2 regions of the Paenibacillus sp. FSL R7-0198 genome follow, and region 1 is predicted to be linked to the other one. Evidence: a T-box and tRNA genes for the amino acid it is inferred to sense, from the RefSeq annotation. Region 1 holds a T-box; the other holds one or more tRNA genes.

Region 1 (4,192 bases):
GTGCAGCTGCAACCCGTGGTGGTGGATTCTTTGGCGGTGGCGGTGGCTTCATGAAAGGCATGATGCTTGGTGGTCTTGCTGGTATGATGTTCGGCGGACTGTTCGGTGGCATGGGCGCCCTTGGTAACATCCTTGGATTGCTCGTGAACGTTGCAGCAATCATGTTGATTGTTATGCTGGCTATGGCACTCTTCAGAGCCATCTCCAATCGTCGCAAACCTGCAGCGGATGGTCGTTATGACCGTCGCAATGATCGTGATGATGACCGTAACAGAAACGGACGGTACTAATCTCTATGGTTCTGAGCATGGATGAAATTGTGAATGCAATCTGTATTCATATGGCAGAACGTAAGGGTGTACGTCCAACCGATGTGAATGTAGAACTGAGCTGGGAAGAAGATACAGGTTATTCCGCTGAAGTTTGGATCCAAGGACGCAGTCAATATCTGGTCGAGTCCAATATGATTGAAGCGATTCTTCGTTACCTGCACAGTGAATACAACATCCGGGCGTATCGTGAGAATGTACGACTTGATCTGGATGAAGAAATCACAGCGATCGTTAATCAATAAACTATAGGTCAAGCAATGACCTGTTATACTAAAGACCGTCTCCCTTCTGTCGCCTGACAGAGATGGAAGACGGTCTTTTTGTTTCTGTATTTGTATCTTTATTTGTGTGTCTATTTTAGTCTCTATACGTGCCTGTGTTACGTACTATTTCTTGGAAACTACGATTGAAGTTTGACCAAGCTGTAGTTCTTCTTACCTTTACGGATAATGATGAATTTACCGCCAATGGCATGCTCTGCCGAGACTGTAAATTCAAGCTCTGTGATTTTCTCACCGTTCATGGAGATTGCGCCTTTAGTGACATCCTCACGCGCCTGGCGTTTGGATGGCTCCAGCCCCAGATCTACGAGCCAGTCGACGATATTTTTCGCTTCGCCGTCCGTTTCGAATGTTGGCATTTCCTTGAAGCCCTGTTCGATTTCATCAGCTGTCAGGGAACGGATATCACCACTGAACAGCGCCGCTGTAATTCGTTTAGCCTGTTCGAGCATTTCTTCGCCGTGAACAAATTTTGTCATTTCTTCCGCGAGTGCTTTCTGTGCTTCACGTCTATGCGGCTCTGTCTCTACCTTTTCAGCCAAAGCTTCGATTTCTTCTTTGCTCAGGAAGGTAAAGTATTTCAGGTATTTGATCACATCACGGTCATCTGTATTCGCCCAGAACTGGTAGAATTCAAATGGTGTCGTTTTGTTCGGATCAAGCCAGATTGCGCCGCCAGCTGTTTTACCAAATTTCGTACCGTCGGATTTGAGCATGAGCGGAATGGTCAGACCGTACGCCTTCGCTTCAGATCCTTCTTTTTTACGAATCAGATCAAGACCACTCGTGATATTCCCCCATTGATCAGAACCGCCGATTTGAAGCTGTACATCTTCATTTTGGAACAGGTGCAGGTAGTCGAGAGATTGAAGGATCTGGTATGAAAACTCGGTGAACGAGATTCCGCCTTCCAGTCTGCTCGCAACTACATCCTTAGCAAGCATCGTGTTGAGGTTAAAGTTTTTGCCGTAGTCACGTAAGAATTCAATGACATTGATTTTGTGTGTCCAATCGTAGTTGTTCACCATGCGAACCTGATTATCACCGTCTGTTACGAACAACTTCTTCATCTGCGCTGTCAGTGCATCCACATTCTCCTGCACTTGCTCCATCGTTTGCAGAGAACGCTCTGCCTGACGACCACTTGGGTCACCAATCGTGCCTGTAGCTCCACCAATCAAAATAACCGGACGATGTCCTGCCAGTTGAAACCTTTTCAGCATCATGAAGGGAATGAGATGTCCGATATGCATGCTATCCCCCGTAGGGTCAACGCCGCAGTACAAAGAAACGGATTTCGTTTCAGTCAATTCACGTAGTCCCTCTGCATCCGTCTGCTGGTTAATGGCGTCACGCCACTGTAGTTCATCAATAATATTCATTCGTATAACCCCTTTTCTATCCTCAAAATTCAGTCATGATCTACGTTAAATTACGAAATTACACGCTGGAACGGCTTTTTTGGACACAAAAAAATCGCCTCCTTGTCTTCATTAGACACAGGGACGATTATCATAACCGTGGTACCACCCAAATTGCATGGACAACACGTGAGCTTAACACGTTATCCATACCACTTTTGGCAATATATCGTTTGCCCATCCGCTTGGCATTACCCAAGTACTCCAGAGTGTAATTCGCAGCCCTTGTATGTATCAGGTTCCATCAACCCCTGACTTTCTGTAACAGGGACAAAGCCGCTACTGCGCTCTATCAACGTGATTCATGTATTCAATTTATAGCAAGTATAGCCGAACGTTCCAGTCATTGCAAGACCAAGTATGCAATCTTTGAACAGAACAACGGATGCATAATTGAAACCAGATTATATAATCATCATGTTCAATTTTCCGTGATAATAACCATAGGCTTTCTCCGCAATCTGATCCTCATTATTCCAAAATTTCTGATCCAGCGCATCTAACTGGTCCTCTTGTTCCTTGGTCAGTAATTTAGGAATGTCCCACAGTTCAGTAAGCCTTTCATCCTCTTTCAGATGCTCCATGCAGCCGTATGCTGACGTTATAATCTCCACGACTTGAGTCGCACCAATGGTATGTAATGCCCGCAACGCGTAACGGTATACCTCTTCCCCCCAGTTACAGAAAAACTGAATAAAACCGCCATTAAAGACATCCGCCTCTAACAGCCATAAAGCAGCAATATCCTGCTCGTTCGAAGTCAACGAAGCCCAGCCCTGTTCAGATTTATTCTTTTTTTCGACAAATAACACAGCATAGTCATACCATACATCATTAATATCTTGCTCGCTCATGTAACACACCTCATTTTTATTTACTTCATGCCCTCTAACTCCTGACGTTTACCCGTCTGATACCAATGTAAGTACGGATCACCGATCTGCTGGAAGGCTTCCTGAACACCCCTGTTTAGTTCATTCATCACTTCATTTGTGTAGTTCAAATACGTCTGTTTATTATCCACGCCATATCTTTCCAACAACCCTACATGCGTCGCGGTGAAAATAATATCCTCCAGCAGCCAATAGACGACTTCATCCGGCTGTTTCACCCGTTTCTCCAATGAGACGAGACCACGTTCGTATATTCGAACAATATACGCATCTTCTCCATTCTCTACATAGGGCACACCATCGCATTTAAAGGTCTCAAACAAGCGGTTAACATAGTTCTGCATCTGTTCCCTACGGAGAGATGTACGCTCTAAAAGCTGTATAAGGATGTCTGCCAATTGTTGTTTGCTTAACATGTTGGACATGAATGCACCTGCCTATATAAAAGTAACATCGATGACAGAATGAAAAAATGAAAAAGCTGCCGAAGGCAGCCTCTTCTTCCGTATTGTTCAATCAGGTCCCACAAAAAGTTTGGTAGGAAGTATTGCATTGTGCAGGTAGTTCGGCATATTCAGCCTGCTCAGGTGAGTGCGCGAACGGATCTGAAAGAACTGCCAAAAGCTTCTCCATCACGCTAAGATCTCCATGATTCTCTGCTCGCTCAAGCGCTTCTTCGACCCGATGATTGCGGGGAATGACAGCTGGATTGCTTGTTCTCATCAACTGCTTAGAGACTTCCTTCTCCCCCTGCTGTCTGTCCAATCTCGCTTGCCACCGCTCTTGCCATTCAGCAAATTCTGTCGTGCCAAACAAAGCTGTTCCTTCCAATGTATCAAAGGTCAAAGCCAGGAACGTATTGGTGTAATCTGCACTATGCTTCTCCATAAGTTCAAGAAGATCCTTGATCAATGCCTCATCATCGGCCTCTTCATCCAACAAGCCCAGTTTGGCACGCATCCCCTTGAGCCAGTGATGATGATACAATTCAGAAAATTGTGCGATGGTATCCTGCGCGAGTTGCACCGCCTGCTCTTCATCTTCATGCAACAACGGCAGAAGCGTCTCAGCAAAACGAGCCAAATTCCACCCGGCAATATACGGTTGATTACCATAAGCATAGCGGCCTTGTCTGTCAATGGAGCTAAATACGGTTGAAGGATTGTACGCATCCATAAAGGCGCACGGACCATAATCGATGGTCTCACCACTGATCGCCATGTTATCCGTGTTCATCACGCCATGAATGAAACCAACACGCTGCC
Region 2 (4,192 bases), 3.2 Mb from region 1:
TGTGCAGCAAAGTCCATTGGCATGTAATCCCCGGTCAGTCGTCCACTCTCGGATTCCCGATAACGGAACTCATTGCCGAACCCGTCACTACCATGTTCCCGCTGCAAATTATGAATACACTGGAATCCATTGTTGTTGAATAATAGAACGGTCATCTTCTTCTGTTCCTGCAAACTGGTCACAAACTCCGAATGCAGCATCAGATAACTGCCATCCCCCACCATGGCGTACACTTCACGATCCGGCTCAGCAAGTGCTGCTCCGAACGCTCCGCTTACCTCGTACCCCATACAGGAGAATCCATACTCCATGTGATACGTCTTTGGTTCAGCCGCACGCCACAGACGATGCAGGTCTCCTGGCAGACTGCCTGCCGCACACACAATAACGGAGGAAGGATCAATCGTCCGATTAACTATGCCGACTGCCGTTGTCTGTGCCAGCCCTGCTTCATGTTGAGCTGCATACAGCCGATCCACTTCTGCATTCCACTCAGCGCGGAGATCAGCGATTTCGGATGCACCATATGCACTGCGGTATTGTCTTTGCTGCAATTCCTTCTGCAAAGCCTGCAATCCTTCGCGCGCATCTGCCAGGATGGCTTTTCCGCCTAACTTGGCGGCATCCATGCCGTTCAAGTTGATGTTGATGAATGACACTTCCGGATGCTGAAAAGCAGAGCGGGACGCAGTCGTGAAATCCGAGAACCGCGTACCGACGCCGATCACAACGTCTGCTTCTCTCGCCAGCCTATTGGCTGCCAGAGAGCCGGTAACCCCGATGGCCCCCACATTCAGTGGGTGGTCCCAAGAGACTGCGCTCTTGCCCGCCTGCGTCTCGGCGATCGGAATACCAAATGCTTCGGCGAACTCCACGAGTTGAACGGACGCCTCAGAGTACAACACACCGCCGCCTGCAACGAGCATCGGCTTTCTGCCTCGGGCAATCTGCTCCGTTGCCCGCTCAATGGCTGCCTGTACCGGGGGGCGACGGTCCAGATAATGTACTTTGCGGGCAAAGAACGATTCTGGATAATCGTACGCCTCTGCCTGCACATCCTGCGGCAGTGCGAGCGTTACTGCTCCCGTCTCTGCTGGATCGGTTAGTACACGCATGGCCTGTGTAACAGCAATCATCAGCTGTTCGGGACGAACAATGCGATCCCAGTACTTGCTGACGGCTTTGAATGGATCAGTGGCTGAGATCGTATAATCACTGCTCACTTCCAACTGTTGAAGTACCGGGTCCGGTTCCCGTGTAGCAAAGTTGTCTCCAGGAAGCAATAAAACCGGAATTCGGTTCACCGTTGCAGTAGCTGCCGCTGTAATCATATTCAAAGCACCAGGTCCAATAGATGTTGTACATGCATAGATCTGTCTGCGGTTCTTCTGCTTGGCATAAGCCGCTGCCGTATGCACCATACCTTGTTCGTTCTTGCCTTGCATATACGTCAGGCTTCCCGGACTGCGCTCCAGCGCTTCTCCAATGCCTGTTACATTGCCATGTCCAAAAATACCGATGATTCCCTTCACAAACTTGGTTTCCACCCCGTCAACCGAGATATATTGCTGATCCAGGTATCGAAGCAGTGCCTGAGCCATCGTTAGTCGAATTGTATTCATGAATTGATCGCCGTCCTTTCCTTTACGGGTTAAGCGCTTAATCTACGTTAAGTTTAAGCGCCTTACCCCTTAAGGTTAAGCGCTTAATTGATATGGTATTACAGGTTAATGATTTACGCAAGCTATTTTTGTAAGCGTTTTTATATAAGTGGTAAAGAAGAGTATATCCAGGCGTTATACGGTGCGTTAGATCTGTTCCATTTGAATAGCGTCCACAATTAACAAGGACAAATTTAAGGTGGGGAAATTTATGCAAGCTCGAGTTACATCCTGGTACATGATAAAGAGCCATATACTTTCTGAGAGCACCACGTACTAAATTACCAATATATCTATGAATGCAAAAAAAGAAAGAGACGGTGAGTACCATCTCTTTCTTTTTCAATATATAAGCGGGTGATGGGAATCGAACCCACGCTATTAGCTTGGAAGGCTAAAGTTCTACCATTGAACTACACCCGCATAACAACAATCGGGATGACACGATTTGAACATGCGACCCCCTGGTCCCAAACCAGGTGCTCTACCAAGCTGAGCTACATCCCGTTATCTATACCGGCGAGAGGACTCGAACCTCCACGGTTTCCCACTCGATTTTGAGTCGAGCGCGTCTGCCATTCCGCCACGCCGGCAAAATATGAAGTTATAATGGCGCGCCCTGAGAGATTCGAACTCCCGGCCTTTTGATTCGTAGTCAAACGCTCTATCCAGCTGAGCTAAGGGCGCAAAATATTGGAGCGGAAGACGGGAATCGAACCCGCGACCCTCGCCTTGGCAAGGCGATGCTCTACCGCTGAGCCACTTCCGCAAATAAGGGATGCGCGTGGAGGGACTTGAACCCCCACGTCAAAGACGCTAGATCCTAAGTCTAGTGCGTCTGCCAATTCCGCCACACGCGCATATAATGGTGAGTCATGAAGGGCTCGAACCTTCGACACCCTGATTAAAAGTCAGGTGCTCTACCAACTGAGCTAATGACTCATAGAAAAACTGGTGGAGGATGATGGATTCGAACCACCGAACCCGTACGGGAGCAGATTTACAGTCTGATGCGTTTGGCCGCTTCGCTAATCCTCCAGGATTACATGGTGCCGGCGAGAGGACTTGAACCCCCAACCTACTGATTACAAGTCAGTTGCTCTACCAGTTGAGCTACACCGGCGTATTAAAGGTGTTATATATGGTGGCTCGGGACGGAATCGAACCGCCGACACGAGGATTTTCAGTCCTCTGCTCTACCGACTGAGCTACCGAGCCTTACTAAATCAAAAAATGGCGGAACCGACGGGATTCGAACCCGCGATCTCCTGCGTGACAGGCAGGCATGTTAGGCCAACTACACCACGGTTCCAGATCACTTTCTCAAGGAAAGTATAATTGCGGGGGCAGGATTTGAACCTGCGGCCTTCGGGTTATGAGCCCGACGAGCTACCGGGCTGCTCCACCCCGCGTCGTTATAAAGTTATATGGTGGAGGCTGAGGGGATCGAACCCCCGACCCTCTGCTTGTAAGGCAGATGCTCTCCCAGCTGAGCTAAGCCTCCATATTATGACCCGTAGGGGATTCGAACCCCTGTTACCTCCGTGAAAGGGAGGTGTCTTAACCCCTTGACCAACGGGCCTTACTGGCTCCCCGAACAGGGCTCGAACCTGTGACAACTCGATTAACAGTCGAGTGCTCTACCAACTGAGCTATCAGGGAATGGTGGAGCCAAGCGGGATCGAACCGCTGACCTCCTGCTTGCAAGGCAGGCGCTCTCCCAGCTGAGCTATGGCCCCATACTCTGGTGTATTTCTTGTTGTGGTCTTGCTATGGGCCCTGGTGGACTCGAACCACCGGCCTCACCCTTATCAGAGGTGCGCTCTAACCAACTGAGCTAAGGGCCCTTATCAATTTTCGAAAAAAAATACCCCAATGGGGTTTCGCTTGGCGGCGTCCTACTCTCCCAGGACCCTGCGGTCCAAGTACCATCGGCGCTAGAGGGCTTAACGGTCGTGTTCGGGATGGGTACGTGTGGAACCCCTCCGCCATCGCCACCAAACGCGTAGCTTACATTTCAGAGTGTTGTTCTCTGAAAACTAGATTCGAAACGAAACATGCGAATTATCACTTGCATATTTGGATAAGCCCTCGACCGATTAGTACTGGTCAGCTCCATGCATTGCTGCACTTCCACCCCCAGCCTATCTACCTCGTCGTCTTCAAGGGGTCTTACATACTGGGAAATCTCATCTTGAGGGGGGCTTCACGCTTAGATGCTTTCAGCGTTTATCCCGTCCGTACATAGCTACCCAGCGGTGCTCCTGGCGGAACAACTGGTACACCAGCGGTACGTCCATCCCGGTCCTCTCGTACTAAGGACAGCTCCTCTCAAATTTCCTACGCCCACGACAGATAGGGACCGAACTGTCTCACGACGTTCTGAACCCAGCTCGCGTACCGCTTTAATGGGCGAACAGCCCAACCCTTGGGACCTACTTCAGCCCCAGGATGCGATGAGCCGACATCGAGGTGCCAAACCTCCCCGTCGATGTGGACTCTTGGGGGAGATAAGCCTGTTATCCCCAGGG

Evidence for each region. A T-box is a leader RNA that pairs with one kind of tRNA and senses whether it is charged. The one in region 1 lies ahead of tyrS (tyrosine--tRNA ligase), so its partner is inferred to be a tRNA-Tyr.
Region 2: it has a tRNA-Tyr gene. The T-box ahead of tyrS (tyrosine--tRNA ligase) is inferred to sense a tRNA for this amino acid. The anticodon was not compared.

What each region holds. Positions count from the first base shown of each region.
Region 1 covers NZ_JBBOCB010000001.1:834,500-838,691, forward strand. Annotated here, with positions in the region: gene MKY87_RS03435 (hypothetical protein) at 1-290, shown strand, start outside; gene MKY87_RS03440 (YxcD family protein) at 296-574, shown strand; gene tyrS (tyrosine--tRNA ligase) at 733-1,995, opposite strand; T-box leader at 2,112-2,339, opposite strand; gene MKY87_RS03450 (DMP19 family protein) at 2,439-2,888, opposite strand; gene MKY87_RS03455 (Imm63 family immunity protein) at 2,909-3,352, opposite strand; gene MKY87_RS03460 (protein adenylyltransferase SelO) at 3,444-4,192, opposite strand, start outside.
Region 2 covers NZ_JBBOCB010000001.1:4,002,515-4,006,706, reverse strand. Annotated here, with positions in the region: gene iolD (3D-(3,5/4)-trihydroxycyclohexane-1,2-dione acylhydrolase (decyclizing)) at 1-1,622, opposite strand, end outside; tRNA gene MKY87_RS17345 (tRNA-Gly) at 2,014-2,084, opposite strand; tRNA gene MKY87_RS17340 (tRNA-Pro) at 2,095-2,168, opposite strand; tRNA gene MKY87_RS17335 (tRNA-Leu) at 2,176-2,254, opposite strand; tRNA gene MKY87_RS17330 (tRNA-Arg) at 2,272-2,348, opposite strand; tRNA gene MKY87_RS17325 (tRNA-Gly) at 2,356-2,430, opposite strand; tRNA gene MKY87_RS17320 (tRNA-Leu) at 2,441-2,521, opposite strand; tRNA gene MKY87_RS17315 (tRNA-Lys) at 2,528-2,603, opposite strand; tRNA gene MKY87_RS17310 (tRNA-Tyr) at 2,614-2,699, opposite strand; tRNA gene MKY87_RS17305 (tRNA-Thr) at 2,709-2,784, opposite strand; tRNA gene MKY87_RS17300 (tRNA-Phe) at 2,804-2,879, opposite strand; tRNA gene MKY87_RS17295 (tRNA-Asp) at 2,896-2,973, opposite strand; tRNA gene MKY87_RS17290 (tRNA-Met) at 3,000-3,073, opposite strand; tRNA gene MKY87_RS17285 (tRNA-Val) at 3,090-3,165, opposite strand; tRNA gene MKY87_RS17280 (tRNA-Glu) at 3,172-3,243, opposite strand; tRNA gene MKY87_RS17275 (tRNA-Asn) at 3,248-3,323, opposite strand; tRNA gene MKY87_RS17270 (tRNA-Ala) at 3,325-3,400, opposite strand; tRNA gene MKY87_RS17265 (tRNA-Ile) at 3,435-3,508, opposite strand; rRNA gene rrf (5S ribosomal RNA) at 3,547-3,663, opposite strand; rRNA gene MKY87_RS17255 (23S ribosomal RNA) at 3,741-4,192, opposite strand, start outside.